One region of the Luteibacter sp. P4_E6 genome, then DNA from elsewhere that is predicted to be linked to it. Evidence: riboswitches for the same ligand, from Rfam matches in the RefSeq annotation. Region 1 holds a riboswitch; each other region holds the start of a gene.
The links. A riboswitch is a leader RNA that binds a small molecule or an ion and turns the genes downstream of it on or off. The one in region 1 is predicted to bind cobalamin.
Positions count from the first base shown of each region.

Region 1 (4,922 bases):
GGCCAGATGCTTGCGCAGATAGATGCCGCCAAGGAAGAACAAGGCCATGGACGCATCGGGTAGATGAAGGGCATCGCCGAAGTGATTGAAGCGCGTGGCGATCATCACTAGCGCGAACAGGCCGGCAACAGCAGTGAACAAGGAACGTGAGAGCGGCTTCATAAGGTGACCTCGAAGGTGGGACGGTTACGAACGGGGCTGGTAACGCAGGGTCAGCATCCAGTTGCGCTCCGGCTGGTTGTAATACTGCGCAGTCTCGTAGCGACGATCGAAAATGTTGTTCGCCGACAGTTCGATTTTCCACGCCGGGGCGAAGGCATAGGCCATGCGAAGATCGGTCAGCGTGTAGCCGCCCAGCCGGTTGGCGTTGGCGGTGTCATCGAAGCGATAGGCCGAAGCGAACACGCTCGCACCGACGCTGAACGCGCCGAAGCTGCGGTCGACATCGATATTTGCGGTGCGACGCGCACGACGCGGCAGCAGGTTTCCGTGCGTGTCATCGTCGCTATCGTCGATCGGCTGCAGCCAGGTGGCGTTTCCGGCGAGGCGCCAGTCACCGATGGTTGTGTCCGCGGCCATCTCGACGCCACGGATGCGCGAGCGGTCGATGTTATTCGCCCCGCCGAACGGGAACAGCGGACCACTCAGGCTCGAGTCGAACACGATCAAATGGTCGATCTTGTTCTGGAAGCCGTTGACGGACCAGTGGCCCCAGCCCGGCGTGCCCCGCAACCCCAGCTCCCAGTTCTTCGATGTCTCCGGGCCCAGATCCGGATTGCCGTAGTCGGGGAAATACAGGTCGTTGAAGGTCGGCGCCTTGAAAGCGGTGCCGTAGCTAGCGGTCACGCGCAAGGTCTTCGTCAGCGCATAGCCGTACTGGAGGCTGCCGGTGGTCTTGCCGCCGAACTGGCTGTTCTCGTCACGACGCACGCTGCCCTGTACGGAGCTGTCGCCGTACTCCTGCTGCCACTCGGCAAACAGCGCGTGGTTGCGGCGTGCATCGACGAGGTAGTCGGTGCTGCCAACCACGCGATCGCGTTGCCAATCGAAGCCCACGGTGGTGAGGCCGGCGCTCTCACCGACGCGACCGAGATCGGCCTGGAGGGAAGCGAGGTCACGATGCGTGTTGAACGTGTCGGCGTAAACGCCATTCTCGTAGTCGGTCGAAAGATCTTCGCTACGGCTCAGGCTGGCGGTGATCAGGATGTCCTGCGCCGGCTTGTAGCGCACGCGGCTGCCCAATACCTGTGTCGCCGACTGGGCAAAGTTGCTGCTGGTGCCGTCGTAGTGGTTGCGGCCTTCCGTACGCGTCGCCGTGGCGTCAGCGTCCCACTGGTCGTCGAAACGCCAGCCGCCCAGCAAAGACAGCGCATTATTCTTGTAACCATCCCTGTCGGGCTCATACGTGAAGCAGCCGGCGCCGCCCGGGCTGGGCTTCCCGCGGCACGCATTGATGCCGTCGGTCTGGTCATGGGTTGCCTGGACGGAGTACCAGCCTTGCGCACCGCGACCGGCGAAACCGACGGAACCGCTCGCCGCGTCGTATGAGCCCACGCCTACCGAGAAGTTCGGTACGAACGCGCCCTCGGGATGACGGGTGAAGATCTGGATGACGCCACCGAGCGCTTCCGAACCGTAAAGGCTGGAGTACGGACCGCGCACGATTTCGATGCGCTCGATCTGGTCGACCGGGATGTCCTGGAAGGCAGCAGTGCCGGAGGTGGCCGAGCCGATCTTGACCCCGTCCACCATCACCAGCACGTGATCGGATTCGGTACCGCGCAGGAACACGGACGTGGCCTTGCCCGGACCGCCGTTGTTGGCGATCGACACGCCCGGGGTACCGCGCAGCAGGTCAGCCAGGGAATGCGGCTGGAGACGCTCGATATCGGCGCGGTCGATCACCGTCGAGGCGGCGAGGACCTGGCTCTGGGTCTGGTCTGTGCGACTGGCCGTGACGACGACCTTGTCCAGATCGGTGGAAGCATCATCGGCGATGGCCGCAGCGGGCACGAGCAAAGCGATCGCGATGGAGACCGCGAGGGTGGAAGAACGAAATGACACAAAACAACTCCTGCTAACCGCGCCTACCCGCGCGGCATCAATGGCGAGGAACAGGAGGCGGGAAGACAGGATCGCGGAGGGCAAAAGGCCGACGGCAACCCACGACATGGCCCTCCGCCTGTCCGGTGTACCTCATGGCCGGTCTCCGGGCTCGCGAGCGCAGGGAATCCCTACCGGACGGCGCCTTCCCATGCCTATGGCACAGTGACTTGATGCCGACCTTTGCTCGCCTACCGTTGCGGGGGCAGCTCCGGAATGGTGGCAGCCTCGAAAGGCCGCGCACGTCACCGGATTCCCGTTTCAATCCTCGGCACTGAAGCCTTGGATCACCTTGGGCGCAAGTAGTGTATCCGAACGCGGCACACGGYGGCATAGATGGCCAATTAAAAGAAGGGTGCGCGGCCGAGCCGGCCGCTGAGTGCCCCAAAAGCCTTAAAAGGTTGCATCGAATTCCTTGCTGCCCGACCACAGCACGGTGTTGTGTTCACCGGTCAATCATCGTCGCCCCACAGGGCGATCAGTGCTCGCGAACCGTCGCGCCTTTCACCGCGTTGGCCAGCCGCTGCTTCATGACCGCATCCGACGGATTGGCGTCGCTTCCGTAGTACAAGGTGTAGAGCACGTTGGTATCGGCACCAGGCGTACCGAGCGTCGTGCCAGCCCAGCTCATGTCGGAGTCCTTGTACGGCTGTCCGTCCCCTGGGTGGGCGCGGGTAACGATGTCCTTCCAGCCGGAAAGATAATCGCGCGGCGAGTCAGGGAATGGCTTCGGATGCCGATTGATGCGTACGGCGGTGTACTTGTCCATATCCGGCTGAGCGCTAATGCCCGCGATACCCAGCGTCGCGCTGCCGTCGCGTCCCAGATAGCCGTAGCTGACGGCGAGCTCACCGTTGGCTTCGATCGGCTGCAAATCCGGGCCATAGCTAAGCGAGAATCCCGCCGGCGCGATGGAAAACCGCTTGCCGAAGTCGATGGCGAGATTCGCAGAGGCCAGCTCCGTGGGCACCCAGTCACCTTGCTGGAGGAATTCCTTCCAGGCAGCGAAGCTACCGTCGTAGGTCGTGGAGATCAGTCCGAGGAGGGTTTCGGTCTGGACGCTATCGGCGTGCCGGAAACGCGACTGCGTCTTCGACAGGAGAACGACATAACCGTCGGGCACGGGTAGCGAGTACACCTCGAGCACGGCGTCGATAGCCGGGAAGGCAAAGTCGCGATGCTGCCAACGCCGATGCCATCGATCGACGACGACAACGTCGCTGATGGGCGACCCGAGCGACGTCATCCTGACTTTCTCGTCGCCCACGTCACGCGTGAACGTGGAGGCTTTGAAGATCAGGTCCACGAGGCCGGCGGCGTCGGAGTACAGCTTGGCCAGGGGCAGATCGTCTGGCTTTCGCACATGCAGCAGTATGACTTTCCCCAACAGGCCGGCATCGACGAAGCCATTGCCTGGAAGTGCTGACTTCGCGTGCTCGGGTATCCAGTAGGTCCACTCGTTGTTAGCACCACGACGAAGTGCCATGGGGTAGGCATCGAGCGGCGCACCGGCGGCAAGGATTTTTTTGCTGCCATCACCCTTGGGAAACATGTTGGCATCCTCCCGGCCGAGAAGCTCCTTCCACTGGGAATCGAAAAAGGTGTCGGCCTGCGCCAGGTAACTCTTGGCGAAATCGTCAAAAGTAAGTGGCAGGTCGACATGCACGCGGAAGATCCCATCCTGGGTCGCGTCCATGAAGATGGCACGGCCCGAGGCACGCCTTTCCGAGTCCACCGATTTCGTCGGCGCATCCAGAACCAGACTGATGGGCAGCGCGAAGTTGAGGTTTTCGTTGGGCGACTTGCGCAACACCACGCCGATCACCTTCCCGTCCTTGTCCAGGAGGGGGCCGCCGCTATTGCCTGGCGATGCGGCCGCCGAGAAGCGGATCCACTTCCACTGGCCATTCTCGTCTTCCGGCGTATCGGACGTGTACAGGCCATCGCGTACCACGACGCCTGTGCCCAACGCATTACCGACCGCGTAAACCGCCTCGTTGAGATGGTTACCACGGTCGACGGCCAGGGGTTTCACGTCCGGCGCGTTGGCCACGGTGAAGACCACAAAATCTTGCGCCAGGGAAAATCCGACGACCTTGTCGATGGCAAAGACCTTGCCGTCCGCGTCACGTAGCAAAGGCGGACCCGAACGGCCGCCAATGCCGTCAATGACCACGTGGAAAGCCGTGACGAAACGGTTCTTGCCAATGGCGAACGCCGTTCCGATCGAATTGTATTTGTCGTTGCGGTATTGGAAGGGGAGCTTTTCCAGCGGGAGCGGCTTCTCGTAGCGTGCGGATGAATCGTCGGGCTTGGCCAGCACCACCTCGAACGTGGCGCCTTTCACCACGGGCAAATGCGACGCGTCCAGGGTGGCGGCAGACAGGCTCTGCGAGAACCACACGGCTATTGAGAAGAGGGTCAGGCGGCAGATACGTCCGTGAATTTGCATGAAGGCGCTCGGGCTGGTGGGCCGGGAGTTTCAGCAGCCTCCCTGGCAAGGCTTGAACCGCGTCAGACGATACAGTGTCAGTCAACCCCACTCAATAACGACGGCAGAGTGTCTGCCGCAATTATTGCAAGACAACCGGGAGCCCCGGTTTCGCAGCCTGCGTCCAGGTTCCGGAGAATCCGCCCGACTTCGTCGGCACCAGATCGAACGTCTCGAGAACCACGCCATGCTCATCCTTATGTTGCAAGATCCAGTGCCCGGATGGCGCCTTGGCGATGTCGAGGCCGATCGATGTGCCAATCCGTTCGTAGAAATAGCTCGCGCCGGAAGTGGACCCAATCAAGGCAATGGCGCTCCCCTTCCCGAT
Region 1 is NZ_JBFUJE010000119.1:4,638-9,559, reverse strand. Features, by position in the region: partial or broken gene AC1DT2_RS09725 (hypothetical protein) at 1-162, opposite strand, end outside; gene btuB (TonB-dependent vitamin B12 receptor) at 187-2,064, opposite strand; cobalamin riboswitch at 2,184-2,413, opposite strand; gene AC1DT2_RS09715 (S1 family peptidase) at 2,582-4,555, opposite strand; gene AC1DT2_RS09710 (hypothetical protein) at 4,677-4,922, opposite strand, start outside.

Region 2 (8,946 bases), on a different contig from region 1:
GCTGCTGCGTGATCAGCATGGCGAGGAAGGCACCTGCGCCCGCAGCCGGCAGTGTGGAGATGATCGTCAACGGATGCCCGAGGCTCTCGTAGAGAATGCCCAGCACGATATAGACGGCGAGGATCGCCCCGATCAACAACACCATGCCATTGGATTGAGCATCTTTCAGCCGCTGGTTCGTGCCAGTGAAGTCCATGCGGATCCCCTCGGGCAGGTTGAGCTGGCGCACGGCCTCCTCGACCATGGCGTTGCCCTTGTCCGGGGCGATCTTCGGCGGAAGGTTGTAGGTGATGTCGGCCGATTCGAGCTGGTTCTGATGAGTGATCGTGGTGGGCGTCGCGACCGGGGCGATCTTTGCCAGCGCGGACAGTGGCACCATGACGCCTGTGCCGCTCTTCACGTAGGTATTCAACAGGGCGTCGGGGCTCAACGTTTGCGCCGCGGCTGCCGTGAGCACCACCCAGTACTGGTTGATATCCGAGTAGATGATCGAGACCTGACGCTGGCCGAAGGCGTTATAAAGCGCGGAATCGACCATGCCCATGCCAACCGACAGACGCCCCGCCGAATCGCGGTCCACCTGAAGCATCTGCTGCTTGCCGACCACGTCGAAGTCACTTCCGACATCCTTGAACTCGGGAATCGTGCGCATCTTGCGCACCAGCTTCATCACCCAGGGCTGGAGGTTCTCACCGCCGGTGCTGATCAGCTGGAACGAGTACTGCCCGCGGTTGCCGTTATTCCCACCGCCGCCGAGGAACTGCACGGGGCTCATGAAAACCTGGACATCGGAGAGCTTCTCGTACTGCTTACCGAGGCGCTCCATGATCTCCTTGATCGATTCCTTGCGATGGTCCGGCCCGCTGCCCTTCGGCTTGAGGTCGATGAACATCAGGCCGGAGTTGCCGACGGCCGCGCCGTCATTGCCGCTGCCGAGGATGGTGTTTACATCGGCGACCGTCGGGTCGTTCTGCATGATGTCGCCGACGCGCTTGAGCCGGCGTGACATTTCGTCTGGCGAGATGTTCGCGTCCGCGGTCACCTCGGCCTGCAGCATGCCGGTATCTTCGTCGGGCATGAAATTGCCGCCAGCGGTTTTCACCACCGCGAAGCCAAGCGCAAACGTCGCGAACAGCAGGATCAGCGGCTGCCAGCGCATCACCCGCCGATGCCGCATAGCCCAGTCGAGCGCCCGTTCGTACGTGCCGAGAAGGCCACGATCGAAGCGCTCGAGCGCACGCTCCCAGCGGCTTACCTTGCGATCGGCATCGTCGTGCTTGAGATACCTGGCGCACAACGCCGGCGTCAGGGTCAGCGAGACGACGGCCGAGATCACCACGGCGGCGGCAAGGGTCACCGAGAACTCGCGCAGCAGCTTGGTGATCATGTTGTTGCCGAACAGCAGTGGCGCGAACACGGCGATCAGCGACAGCGTGATCGAGACGACGGTGAACCCGATCTCGCGTACGCCTTCCAGCGAGGCTGGCATCGGGCCCGTTCCATTCTCCATATGACGAACGATGTTCTCGATCACCACGATCGCATCGTCCACGACGAAGCCGATGCACAGCACCAGCGCCATCAGCGACATGGTGTTGAGCGTGTAACCGAGGATCCACATCACCACGAACGCGCCAGCCAGTGACAGCGGCACGCTGAGCGTGGCGATCAGGGTGGGGCCCAGGCGACGCAGGAACACCATCATCACCAGCACCACCATCACGATACTGATGAGCAGCGCGACCTTTACCTCGTGCAGGGCCGACTGGGTGGTCTGCGTGAGGTCGAAGATCGGCGTCACCACGGCATCGGCGGGCAACGACGACTGGAAGCGCGGCAAGGCGGCGCGGATCGCCTCGGCCGTGGCGATGGAATTGGCCTCCGGCCGCTTGCTGATCTGCATGGTGACCGAGCGGTCGCCCTGGAACCACGCCGCCTGATACTGATCCTGCTCGCCGCTGGTCACCTTGGCGATGTCGGACAAGCGTACCGGTACGTTGTTGCGCACGGCGATGAGGATGTTGGCGAAATCTTCCGGCTCGCGCAGTCCGTCGTTGGCGGTCACGGTCATCTGCGTGACGCCGTCGGACAGCACACCCTGCGGGGAATTCACGTTGGCCGCGTTCAGTGCATTGGAAACGTCGTTGGCCGTCAGCTGCTTGGACGACAGCGCATTGGTATCCAGCTCGATGCGCACGGCATGCGGCGTGCCACCGAACACCTGCACGCGCGAGACGCCGTCGATCTGCTTCACACTGGGCATGATCAGCGTATTGACTACGTCGAACAGTTTGTCCGGCGGCATCGTCTTCGAAGTGAAGGCGACGAGGAGGACGGGAATCTGCCCGGTATCGAACTTGAAGTACTGCGGCGGCGAGGGCATGCCGGCCGGCAGATCGGCCGCGGCCGCGTTGATGGCCGCCTGCACGTCGCGTGCGGCAGCGTCAGTGCTGCGGTCCATGGTGAAGCGGACACGAACGAAGCCAGCCCCTTCGGAGCTGTTCGAGTACATCTGGTCGACGCCCGGAATCTGGCCGAGGTGGCGTTCCAGGGGCGCGATGATGGTCGACGCCATGGTCTGCGCGTTGGCACCCGGCATCTGGGTCTGGATGAATACCGCCGGCACCTCAATCGAGGGCAGCGCGGCCACGCCAAGCAGCATGTATGCGATCGCACCGGCAAGGGTCAGGCCCGCCGCAAGCAGCGACGTACCTCTCGGCCGGCGAATGAATGGTGCAAAAAAGTTCACGACACTTCCTGTGATCGCGGGAAGCATACCCGCGCCCGTGGACTTTATGACGGCAGCGCGACGGTGTCGCGTGTGCCTTTAGTGGGGGCCCTGCCGGAAGGCAGGGGTGTCGCGTTCATTTATATCGAGGCAAAACATAGGGAATCGCCGCTGAAGCGGCTCCCACACAGAGCCTGGCACCTTCCATCACAAGGCTTGGCACCTTCCATGGTCAGGCAGGTCTCATGTGGGAGCCGATTTATCGGCGATGGGGGTGACTCAACGCGCCGGCGAATACCGCACGGTCAGGTAATAGGTCCGCCCCAGCTGGTTGTAATACGCCGCGGTCTCATAGCGACGATCGAACGCATTGGCCAGGCGACCCTGGACGCTCCAGTCGCTATCCACGTGCCAGGTGGCACGAACATCCGCCGTCGCGTAGCCGCCCAGGCGTGTCGTATTCGCGGCATCGTCGTAGCTGTAACCGGCGGAGTAGACCGAGCCACCGACGGTGAAGGCGCCGAGATCGCGGTCCACGTCCACGCGGGCCGTACGCTTGGGACGGCGTGCCAGGAGGTTGTTGTACTCGTCACCGCTGTCACGGTCCTTCGGCTGCTGCAGGGTGGCGTAGCCACGCAGGTGCCAGCCGTCCACGTCCGCGCCCAGCTGTCCTTCAACGCCACGGATGCGTGCCTTGCTGACATTGATCGGCAGGAAGTTCGCATCGAAGCCGATCAGGTCGTTCACCCGCGTCTGGTAGGCGTTCACCGCCCAGTTCCAGATGCCCGGGCGGGCCGACAGGCCGATCTCGGCCGTGCGCGACTTCTCCGGGCTCAGGTTCACCGGCGCGCCGTACGGGTAGTACTCGTCGTTGAAGGTCGGCGCGTGGAACGCGGTGCCGTAGGAGGCGGTGACCTTCATGCCGTTGTCGAAGCGGAAGCCGTACGCGGCCTGGCCGGTGGTGTGGTTGCCGAACTGGTTGTTGTGGTCGTGACGTGCCGACAGCTGGATCTCATTGGCGCCGAAGATGCCCTGGTACAGCGCGAACACGCCGGTGTTCTCGCGCGTGTCCTTCAGGTAATCCGTGTCGCTCTTCAGCTTCTCCTGCTGGAAGTCCACGCCGACGCTGAGCGTCTGGCCCGGAGCGAGCGTGAAATCGTTCTGCCAGGAGGCCTGGTTGCGCTTGGAGTACAGGTAACCCACGCGCGCCTTGTCGACGCCGTAGTTCACGAAGTCCAGGGTCTTGTCGGCGCCGTTGAGGTAGTTGTCGGCGCGGTCCTGGTTCTGGCCCAGGCTGATCGACATGCGCCAGTTCTCCAGCGCGTTGAACGCGAGCTTGGTGCCGGCGACCTGCTGCGAGCGGCGGGTCAGGTTCTGGAAGTCACCGTCGTATTCGATGTCGCCCTTGCTACGCAGCCAGCTGCCGGTGAGCTCCGTACCGTCGTCCCAGCGGTAGCCGCCGGAGAGCGCGCCGTTATAGGTGCGGTAGGCGTCATGGTCGGGTTCGTCGGTGAAGCAGCCTTTGAAGGCCTCGCCCGCACCGACACGGCAGGCATTGATGCCCGAGGTGTACTGGCCGCCGAGGCTGGCGTTGTACCAGCTGTGCTGCGTGCCACCGGACAGGCCGAACTGGCCGTCGGTGTAGCCGTGGCTGCCACCGGTGACCGACACCGAAGGCGTGGGCGCTTCGCCGGCCTGGCCGTGGCGGGTGAAGATCTGGATGACGCCACCGATGGCGTCCGAGCCATACAGGCTCGACTGCGGGCCGCGAACGATCTCGATGTGGTCGATCTGGTCCACCGGCAGCTGCTCGTAGGCCGGGATGCCGGCACCGACCGTGCCGACGCGCACACCGTCCAATAGGACCAGGGTGTGCGAGGAGTTGGTGCCGCGCATGAACAACGATGTCTGCTGGCCGATGCCACCGGTGTTCGCCATGACGATGCCCGGCAGGCCGGTGAGCAGGTCCTGCACGCTGACCGGCTGCAGGCGCTCGATGTCCTCGCGGGTGATCAGCGTGACCGGGGCGAGCACTTCGTCGAGCGGCGTGGCCGCACGGTTGGCCGTGACCACCACCGGATCGAGCTTCTCGGCGGGAGCGTCGGCCGCGTGGGTGGCGGCGATGGACGACAGCAGGGCCATCGCGAGCAGGGTCTTCTTCATGGAGCCGTTTCCTTAGTGCGTCGCTAAAGGCGAAACGGAGGACAAACGGCGAACGGCATGCGGGCACGGATCGACCCGGAACGCTGTCCGGATCCGCCCTCCGCGAATCGCCCAACATAAAACGCCCCGCGAGTGTCGCGAGGCGAATGCRTCGGGCCGGTCTCCGGACTCGCGTCAGCCACCTGCCGTGGCGGAACCCGGCGCCTTCCCGCTTTCGCAGTGGCGTATGGCCGGTTTCCGTAAAGACCTTCAGGCCTTCCTGTCGCTTACCGTTGCGGGGGCAGTGCCGGAATAGTCGCGAGGCGACGCACCGGCTTCCCGTTTCATCCCACCAGCGACCGCCGGCCGGGACACCCGAACGGCGCCACTCTAGCGGGCCGCCGGGTTCATGTCACGCGGATTTAACAAACGTGACGGTGTCAGCCGACGACGCGGACGCCACCGATCCAGGTCTCGACGACCTCGTGGTTGTGGTCCATCACGACCAGGTCGGCACGGTAGCCGGCGGCGATGTGGCCGTGGGTGGCGCCGAGGCCGAGGAAGGCGGCCGGGTAGGTCGAGGCCATGCGGGCGGCTTCGTCATAAGGCACGCCGACCATGTTGATCGTGTTGCGTACGGCCGTGGCCATGTCCAGCGCGGAGCCGGCCAGGGTGCCGTCGGCGGTCTGGCAGACACCGTCCTTCACCGTGATCGTCTCGCCCTTCAGCACGAAGGTCGGGTCGTCGGAGCCGACCGGCGGCATGGCATCGGTCACCAGCATCATCTTCTCGCGCGCCTTCGCCGCGATGGCGACACGCAAGGAAGCCGGATGCACGTGGTGGCCGTCGACAATCAGGCCGCACCAGCTGGCGGGATCCTCGAGTGCGGCGCCGACCACACCAGGTTCGCGGCTGGTGAACGGGGTCATGGCGTTGAACAGGTGCGTGAAGCCGCGAATGCCAGTGGCCAGCGCGTTACGCGTGGTGTCGTAGTCGGCGGCGGTGTGGCCGGCAGCGACGATGACGCCGTTGGCGACCAGCTCCTGCAGCACGGCGGCGCTGGCGCGTTCCGGTGCGAGGGTGAGCAGAGTCACGCCGCCGTGGCGGCGCGCGACCATCGCCACGTCACTCGCATCGGCGATGCGGAACTTGGCCGGATCGTGCACGCCCTTGCGTTCGGGCGCGATGAACGGGCCTTCGAGATGGATGCCGAGCACGCCGGGCACGCCCTGGGCCACGGCTTCGTTCACGGCGTCGATAGCCTTCGCCATGACGTCGACATCGTCGCTGATGAGGGTGGGCAGGAAGCCGGTCGTGCCGAACTTCGCATGCGCCTCGCCGATCCTGCGGATCGCATCGACGGTGGGTACGTCGTTGAACAGCACGCCACCGCCGCCGTTGACCTGGCAGTCGATAAAGCCGGGTAGCAGGGTGCGGCCACCGAGATCGTGGCGTTCCGCCGCGCGCACGCGCGGATCGGATGGCAGCGCGAGACCGGTGATTTTTCCGTCGTCGATGAGGACGGCAAAGCCACCCTGGAATCCGTTATCGGTAAGGACGCGGCCGTTGACGAGGGCGAGGGTCATACGAGGAACTCCATGAATCAGACGGTTTCCGTCACCTTGTTCAGGTGCGGCGGGACGTCGGGATTGAAGCCACGGCGCAGTGCGAGGGCGGCGGTGGCGCGATAGAAGCTCTGCACGGTGACCAGCACCGCGGCGATGGGTGCCGTGGCGACGAGCGGGAGGATGTCGTCACCCGTGGCACCCGGCGCGGCTACCCACACCTTGGCACCGCGCTTGCGGAACTCGGCGGCGACCTCGAGCACGCCGGGCAGGGTGTCGTCGTTCTGCGCGAAGAACAGCACCGGAAAATGGGGGCCAACCAGGGCCATCGGGCCGTGCTTCACCTCGGCCGCGCTGAAGGCTTCGGCATGCAGCCCACAGGTTTCCTTGAACTTGAGCGCGGCCTCGAGCGCACCGGCGAAACCAAAACCACGACCGACGACGAACAGGTTGTGCGCATCCACCAGCCCGTCGGTGAGTGCCGACCAGTCGGCGTTCCAACCGTGACGAAGCTGGGCGGGCAGCGCGGTGATCGCATCGGCGATCTCGGGCTTGCCGCTCCACCGGGCGGCGATGTGCAGGATGGCGAACAGCGCGCCGAGATAACTCTTGGTCGCGGCGACGCTGGTTTCCGGTCCGGCGTGCAGGGGCACGACGACGTCGGCGACATCGGCAAGCGGCGAATCCACCACGTTGACCAGCGCGACCACGTAGGCACCCGCCTTTTTCGCGGCCTCGGCATTGCGGACCAGGTCGGGGCTCTTGCCGGACTGCGAGACGGCCACATAGAGCGCGCCGTCGAGGCGCTGCGCCGCGTGGTAAATCGAGGTGACCGACGGCGAGGCCGACGCGGTGACGACGCCGAGCTGGGTTTCAAACACGTACTTGGCGTACATGGCCGCGTGATCCGAGCTGCCACGTGCGCAGGTGATGACCATGCGCGGCGGTGTGGCGCGCAGGCGCTCGGCGAGCGCCCCGATCACGGCTTCGTTGTTGGCAAGTTGCCGCTCGACGACCTCGGCGGTCTCGTGCGCTTCGCGGAACATCAGGGTGTCTTGCGGCTGGATCGTCATGGTCTGGTTGGCTCGTTAGTCGCTTTGCAGTTCGGCGACGAAGTCATAGATGTCCCCGCGGTACCAGGAACAGGTGAATTCGACGATCCGGCCGTCGTCGAGAAAGCTGCGGCGTTCGATGCTGAGTCCCGCGCTGCCGGCGCTCAGGCGCAGCAGTCGCGTCTGCGCGGGGCCGAGCACGACGGCACGCAGGCGTTGCAAGGCACGAAGCGGGCGGTTGCCCAGCTTGTCCAGGGCCTCGTAGAGCGAATCCTCGACCAGGTTCGGGTCGGGCAGGAGCGACAACGGCACAGCGCTGCGCTCGATGGCCAGCGGTTCGTCGCCGGCATAGCGCAGGCGATGCAGGCGGACCACCTGGGTGCCCGGCGACAGGTTCATCGCCATGGATTCCTCGGGGGTGACTTCGCCGATCGCCCGTTCGAAGAACTCGGAGCGCGGGTTGAGGCCGCGCGCACGCAGGTCCTCGGTGAAGCTGGTCATCCGCGAGAGCGGCTTGACGATACGTTCGGAGACGAAGGTGCCGGCGCCGTGGCGCTGGGTGAGCAGGCCGTCCTCGACCAGGCCACCGATGGCCTTGCGTACGGTGACCCGGGACAGGGTGAGGGCCCTGGCGAGATCACGTTCGCTGGGCAGTGCATGGCCGACCTGCACCTCGCCGTTCTCGATCACGTTGCGAATAGCCCGACGCAGGCGCATGTACGCCAGCGGCAGCCGGGCGGCCGGGTCGTGCTGCAGGCGCTGGTATTCGGCGACGAGGGCGATTTCCATTTCCTGAAGATACCAATACCCGACCACTGGGGCAAGCGCGTGCAAGTTCGTCCATACCACCGGAGGATTCAAACAGTCGTTTGCACGATCCAAATGGGCGCTGGAAACGTTTCCGTTGGGTAATCGTGCCGCCAATGGCGGCGAAACGCCGCGGCGATTGGTACGGGGCTGGTATGACCTGGTATGTCACTGGTACGATCCGGTGGCATCTTCCCTCGACGTTGAACAGGCCACTGTCGTGAGCGCACAACTCCTGCCGATCGAGCCGTTCGATCTGGTCATTTTCGGCGGCACCGGCGACCTCGCCGTCCGCAAGCTCCTCCCCGCCATGTACCACCGGTTCGTCGACGGCCAGATCCAGCCGAGCAGCCGGATCATCGGTGTCGCCCGCGAAGGTCTCGACGACGCCGGGTATCGTGAGCAGGTCCGCGTCGCCATCGAGAAAGGCGTGGCCCACGTGGCCAAGGCCCAGCTCGACGCCTTCATCGCGATGATCGGCTACCGCTCGCTGGACGCCCGCAAGGCCGACGGCTGGGACGAGTTCTCGGCCCTCATGGCCGCGCAGCCGACGCATATCCGCGTGTTCTATCTCTCGACCGCGCCGGACATCTTCACCGACATCTGCCAGCGACTCGGCTCGTTGGGCCTCAACGGCGAACGCTCGCGCGTG
Region 2 is NZ_JBFUJE010000007.1:4,396-13,341, reverse strand. Features, by position in the region: gene AC1DT2_RS01240 (efflux RND transporter permease subunit) at 1-2,749, opposite strand, end outside; gene AC1DT2_RS01235 (TonB-dependent receptor domain-containing protein) at 3,008-4,891, opposite strand; cobalamin riboswitch at 5,029-5,264, opposite strand; gene nagA (N-acetylglucosamine-6-phosphate deacetylase) at 5,311-6,456, opposite strand; gene AC1DT2_RS01225 (SIS domain-containing protein) at 6,474-7,508, opposite strand; gene AC1DT2_RS01220 (GntR family transcriptional regulator) at 7,524-8,276, opposite strand; gene zwf (glucose-6-phosphate dehydrogenase) at 8,515-8,946, shown strand, end outside.
Region 2: another riboswitch for cobalamin. It lies ahead of AC1DT2_RS01235 (TonB-dependent receptor domain-containing protein); the one in region 1 lies ahead of btuB (TonB-dependent vitamin B12 receptor).

Region 3 (6,445 bases), on a different contig from region 1:
GGGAGTAGCGGGAGGCGGCAAGGAAGGCCGCTTTATCCATCCACGCCAAAGCCTGGCCGCCGAACAGCGTGCCGAGGTGGTTGGTGTGGTCGGGGAAGACGATTTCGAGGAGGCGGGCCTCGGTGGGGCGGGCGATGTCGGTCATGAGGCTGTTCCTGTTGCAGTGCAGCAATGATACAGCCGCTGCCTCAAAACCGCTTTACTGTGGGAGCCGCTTCAGCGGCGATGGTGCTTGCCTCTATCTGGCCCGCTGCCGCGGGATCGCCGGCAGATAGCCGGCTCCCACAGGTTCATCTCCGCCAGGTTCCAGATTCTTAGAACGACTGGTCGAAGGCGACTTCGCCTTCCACTCCGACCTGGTACGACGAGACGCGGCGCTCGAAGAAGTTGGTCAGTTCCTGGACGTCCTGCAGGTCCATGAAGTCGAACGGGTTCTTCGAGCCGTACTTCTTCGGCATGTCCAGCTGCACAAGGCGCTGGTCGGCGCAGTACTCGAGGTACTGGCGCATGTCGGTGACCGACAGGCCGGCGACGCCGCCCGAGAGCACGTCCTGGGCGAACAGCGTTTCGCAGGCGATGGCGTCTTCGAGCATCGCTTCGACCTGCATGCGCATCTCGTCGTCGAACAGATCCGGTTCCTGCTCGCGCACGGTGCGTACGACTTCGAAGGCAAAGGCCATGTGGCCGGACTCGTCACGGAACACCCAGTTGGTGCCCGAAGCCAGGCCGTGCAGCAGACCGCGCGAACGCAGGTAGTACACGTAAGCAAACGCGGCGAAGAAGAACAGGCCTTCGATGCACGCGGCGAAGCAGATCAGGTTGAGCAGGAACTGGCGACGGTGTTCGCGGGTGTCCAGGCGGTTGAGGCCCTGGATGGAGTCGATCCACTTGAAGCAGAACTCGCCCTTCGCTGCGATGGACGGGATGCTCTCGATCGCCGCGAATGCCCTGTTGCGCTCCGACGGTTCCGGGATATAGGTGTCGAGCAGCGTGAGGTAGAACTGCACGTGCAGCGCTTCCTCGTAAAGCTGGCGCGAGAGGTACATGCGCGCTTCGGGCGAATTGATGTGCTGGTAGAGATTCAGCACGAGATTGTTCGACACGATCGTGTCGCCGGTGGCGAAGAAGGCCACGAGGCGATGGATGAGGTGGCGATCCGCGTCCGACATCTTCGACTTCAGGTCCGACGTGTCCAGCGAGAAGTCCACTTCTTCCACCGTCCAGGTGTTGCGGATGGCGGAGCGGTACATCTCGTAGAACTGCGGATACTTCATCGGCCGCAGCGTCAGTTCGAAGCCGGGCTCGAGGATGTTGGAGTCGCGGGTGATCGGTGCAGCGGACATCGGGTACCTCTGGAAAGAATGAGCGGCTTTTGTGGGAGCCGCTTCAGCGGCGATGGGTGCTTGCGTCGGTCTGGCCCGCTGCCGCGGGATCGCCGGCAATAGCCGGCTCCCACAGGTTTCCGGTACCCCTATCGCCGATGAATCGGCTCCTACATTTCTCTACTGTTACTGGCAGGCTTCGCAGTACTCGGGGTTCTCCAGCGAGCAGAACACCGCGGCTTCGGCCTGTTCCTGTGCATCCGCGGCCGGGGCGATCGGTGCCTGCACGGCGGCCGGGGAGCTGACCGTGGTCTTGGCAATACGCGTAGCCGGACGCGAGCGCAGGTAGTAGGTCGTCTTGACGCCGGACTTCCACGCGTACATGTACATGGAGGAGAGCTGGCCGATGTTCGGGTTCTCCATGAAGAGGTTCAGCGACTGGCTCTGGTCGATGTACGCACCGCGCGCGGCGGCGAGGTCGATCAGCGCCTTCTGCGGCAGTTCCCAGGTGGTGCGGTACACCTCGCGCAGCCGTGCCGGGATCGCCGTGATGCCCTGCACCGAGCCTTCGGCGAGCTTGATCTGGTCGCGCACTTCGCCGGTCCACAGGCCCAGCGTCTTCAGCTCGTCGACCAGGTAGCGGTTGACCACCAGGAAGTCGCCCGACAGTGTTTCGCGCTTGAACAGGTTCGACACCTGCGGCTCGATGCACTCGTAGCAGCCGGCGATCGAGGCGATGGTTGCCGTCGGCGCGATGGCGATGAGCAGCGAGTTGCGCAGGCCCTTGGCCTTGATCTTCTCGCGCAGATCGGCCCAGCGGCCGTCGGCATCGGTCGGCGTGGCGGCCGGCCAGTAGTCGAACTGCATTTCACCGTTGGCCGAACGGGTTTCTTCAAAGCCCGGTAACGGGCCGTCGCGCTCGGCGATCTCGTTCGACATCGACAGCGCGTGGAAGTAGATCTCTTCCTGGATACGCGTCGACAGCTTGCGGGCTTCTTCCGAATCGAACGGCAGGCGCAGCTTGAAGAAGACATCCTGCAGGCCCATCACGCCGAGGCCGACCGGGCGCCACTTCATGTTCGCCGTCTTCGCCGTGGCGATCGGGTAGAAGTTGAGGTCGATCACGCGGTTGAGCTGGCGAACGGCGGTGCGCACGGTGGTGGCGAGCTTGTCGTAGTCGAACTGGCCATCCACCACGTGGCGGGCGAGGTTCACCGAGCCGAGGTTGCACACGGCCGTCTCGCCTTCCGAGGTCACTTCGAGGATCTCGGTGCACAGATTGGACAGGTGGATGACGTTCTGCGGCAGTGCGGTCTGGTTGCTGGTCGCGTTGGAGCGATCCTTGAAGGTCATCCAGCCGTTGCCGGTCTGGGCCAGCGAACGCAGCATGCGGGCGTAGAGCTCGCGTGCCTTGATCGACTTCGACGCGAGGCCTTCGGCTTCGGCCTTTTCATAGGCGGCGTCGAAGGTCGGGCCCCAGGTGTCGACGAAATGCGGGACGATCTTCGGATCGAACAGCGACCAGTCGCCGTCCAGTTCCACGCGGCGCATGAACAGGTCGGGGACCCAGTTGGCCAGGTTGAGGTTGTGTGTGCGGCGCGCGTCGTCGCCGGTGTTCTCGCGCAACTCGAGGAACTCCTCGATGTCCGCATGCCAGGATTCCAGGTACACGCAGGCCGCGCCCTTGCGCTTGCCGCCCTGGTTCACCGCGGCAACCGAGGCGTCGAGCGTTTTCAGCCAGGGCACGAGGCCGTTCGAATGGCCGTTGGTGCCTTTGATCAGCGAACCGCGCGAGCGGATGCGCGAGTAGGCCAGGCCGATGCCGCCAGCGAACTTCGATAGCTGGGCCACGTCGCCATACTTGGCGTAGATGGATTCCAGCGCGTCCTGCGGGGAGTCGAGCAGGAAGCACGACGACAGCTGCTCATGCGCGGTGCCGGCGTTGAACAGGGTCGGCGAGCTGGCCAGGTACTCCAGCGACGAGAGCATGCGGTACAGCTCGAGCGTCTCGGCCACGTCGTTGCCGCCGAGCGCGCAGGCGATGCGCATGAAGAAATACTGCGGCGTTTCGATCACGAAGCGCTTGGTCGGGTGGCGCAGCAGGTAGCGGTCGTACACCGTGCGCAGGCCGAAATACTCGAAGCGACGCGAACCGGTCGTGTCGATCGCATCGTTGAGCTTGCGCGCGTTGATCTGCACGAAGTCGCGGAGGCGCTCGTTGAGGATGCCCAGGTCGAAGCCGGTCGAGATCGACTGCGAGAAGGACTGGATGTCCTGGCCCGACACTTCCTTGTCGACGAACGCGGCGAGCAGGCGCGCGGCGAGCTGGCCGTATTCCGGCTCTTCGGCCGTGAGCGCGGCCGAGGTGCGGATCGACAGCTGGTCGAGTTCCTGGGTGGTGGCGCCGTCGTACAGGCCGCCGATCGTCTTCAGCGCCACGCGCATCGGATCGACCGCAAACAGGCCATCGGCGCTGCGCGTCACCGCGCGCACGATTTTGTTCACGTCGACCACTTCGTGGCCGCCGTTGCGCTTGGTCACGCGCATCTGTCCGGGGTTGTGCGGCGGCGTCAGCGCGAAGGCCGGCGGCGCGTCGTTCTTGTAACCGGCGGCAGGCGCCTTGTCGGTTGCTGCGGAGGGAGTGGCGGCCGCGTCGGCCGTCTCGGTGCGCTCGCGCGCTGCGGAATCCATCGTCGTCATTGTGTTGGCAGCCCCATGGCCTTGGTCAAACCTCCGTCCCGAGGGTCGGCTCGATGCGATGGGGGCAAAACACGGGAAATGTCGGGGACGGAGCGCCTTTGAAGGCCTCCGGTCCGCGACGTGCTTCCCCGCGGAAGCCGTCACCACTATCGAGGCCTCTCGGGCACCGATTGCTGGCAGGTCTTCGGACTCGTGGACGTGGACCTTGCGGTCCGCCTACCCGTCGCTTCCCAGTCCCCGAAGGACCAGTGCATTGAACGGGATCGTTTCCACTTACCGCTGCGGGGCAGTTCCGGATTCACACCGGTATTCCCTATTAAGTCCGACGGGCAGTCGCGCCTCTCCGGACACCAACGAGACACACGATATAGCTGGCGAAGGGGTGCGTCAACACAAGATGTAGGGTGTTGGCGTAGGTGGTTGATCGGCTGGGGAGTCCCTGTTGTCAAGCGTTTTTCGACGGCTCGCCAATGAAGGTTCTGTGAAGGCCGTCTACACAAAGGGAACCACAATGAACCGATAAAATCGCCGCCCACCAGCCTCCCACGATTGCTCGACAGATGCCCTCATCGTTCGCATTGCAGGACCAGACTCTCCTTTCCCATGCGCTCGATGCCCTGCCATTTGGCTTTGCGGCCGTGTCGGCTTCGGGAGAGCTGCTCTACGCCAACGCCTGGGTGACCGCCCGCTTGCGCGAACACGAGCCTTCGGGGTTCCTCGGCCTGTGGGACCCCGACAGCCGCGATCGCCTTGTCGCGGCGCTGCCGCTGGTCATACCAGGCAACGGCGTGCGCGAGCTGGCCCTCGCCACGGTCGATGGAGCCCACGTGCGGGTATCGCTCGAAGCCCGGCCGGGTTTGCCAGCCACCGCGGCGGTGACGATCCGTTCGGCGGGAGAGGGCACCGACGGCTCCGGTGCCGCCGAAGATCGCCGCGTTGCCCTGATCGAGATCGGCAACCTGCTGCGCGATCTGGAAGATCCGATCGATATTGCCTACCGTGTCGCCGAGGTACTCGGCCGGACGCTGAAGGTGAGCCGGGCCGGCTACGGCACGATCGACCCGGTGGCCGAAACCATCACGGTGGAGCGAGACTGGAATGCGCCAGGGATCCAGACCCTCGCCGGCGTACTGCACTTTCGCGACTACGGCAGCTACATCGATGAGCTCAAACGTGGCGTGACCACGGTGATCACCGACGCCCGGACGGACCCACGCACGGCTGCCACCGCCGATGCCCTGGCCGGCATCACCGCCTTGTCCTTCATCAATATGCCGGTGACGGAACGGGGCGGCTTCGTCGCCCTCCTGTACCTCAACCACGCGGACCCTCGCGACTGGTCCGAGGAAGAGATCAGCTTCGTCAGCGAAGTAGCCAGCCGCACGCGCGTGGCCGTGGAACGGCGCCGTGCCGAGCACGAGCTCCGGCTACTGGCCAAAGATCTCGAGCGCCAGGTCGTCGAGCGTACCTACGAGCGCGACCGGGTCTGGACTCTCTCCAGCGACATCCTGGTCGTGGCCGACACCGACACCCGCCTGCTATCGGTCAATCCGGCGTGGACAACCATCCTGGGCTGGAGCGAGCGCGACACGTTAGGTCGTTCCTATCTCGACTTCGTTCACCCGGAAGACATCTCGCGCACCCAGGACGAAACCGGCCACCTGGCCGATGGCGAGACCACGCTTCGCTTCGAGAACCGCTATCGCACCGCCGACGGTGGCTTGCGCACGCTCTCGTGGCGAGCGGTGCCCAGCGAGGGCCTGATCTTCGCCGTGGCCCGTGACGTCTCGGCTGAGCGTGACCGCGAAGCAGCGCTGGACGTGGTCCAGGAGCAGTTGCGCCAGGCGCAGAAGATGGATGCGATCGGTAACCTCACCGGCGGCGTGGCCCACGATTTCAACAACCTCCTCCAGGTGATCAGCGGCAATCTGCAGTTACTCGCCGCCGACGTCTCCGGGAACGAACGCGCGGAGCGTCGCGTCGCCAATGCCATGGCGGGTGTCACGCGCGGCTCCAAGCTTGCCGCACAGCTGCTCGCGTTCGGTCGCCGCCAGCCGCTGGCACCCAAGGTCGTCAACATCGGTCGCTTCGTCCGCGACATGGACGAACTGTTGCGCCGCGCGTTGGGCGAGGCCATCGAGGTGGAAACCGTGATCGCCGGCGGGTTGTGGAACACCCTGGTGGATCCCTCGAACGTGGAGAACGCGCTGCTCAACCTCGCGATCAACGCGCGCGACGCGATGAACGGACAGGGTCGCCTCACCGTCGAGGCAGGCAATGCCTTGCTCGACGACGCTTACGCCAAGGGCCATGCCGACGTCCGCCCGGGCCAGTACGTGATGCTCGCCGTGACCGATACCGGTACGGGCATGCCGCAGGAGATTCTTGGACAGGTGTTCGAGCCGTTCTTCACCACCAAGCCG
Region 3 is NZ_JBFUJE010000031.1:13,765-20,209, reverse strand. Features, by position in the region: gene AC1DT2_RS04030 (acyl-CoA thioesterase) at 1-145, opposite strand, end outside; gene AC1DT2_RS04025 (ribonucleotide-diphosphate reductase subunit beta) at 315-1,343, opposite strand; gene AC1DT2_RS04020 (ribonucleoside-diphosphate reductase subunit alpha) at 1,509-4,022, opposite strand; cobalamin riboswitch at 4,181-4,392, opposite strand; gene AC1DT2_RS04015 (hybrid sensor histidine kinase/response regulator) at 4,583-6,445, shown strand, end outside.
Region 3: another riboswitch for cobalamin. It lies ahead of AC1DT2_RS04020 (ribonucleoside-diphosphate reductase subunit alpha); the one in region 1 lies ahead of btuB (TonB-dependent vitamin B12 receptor).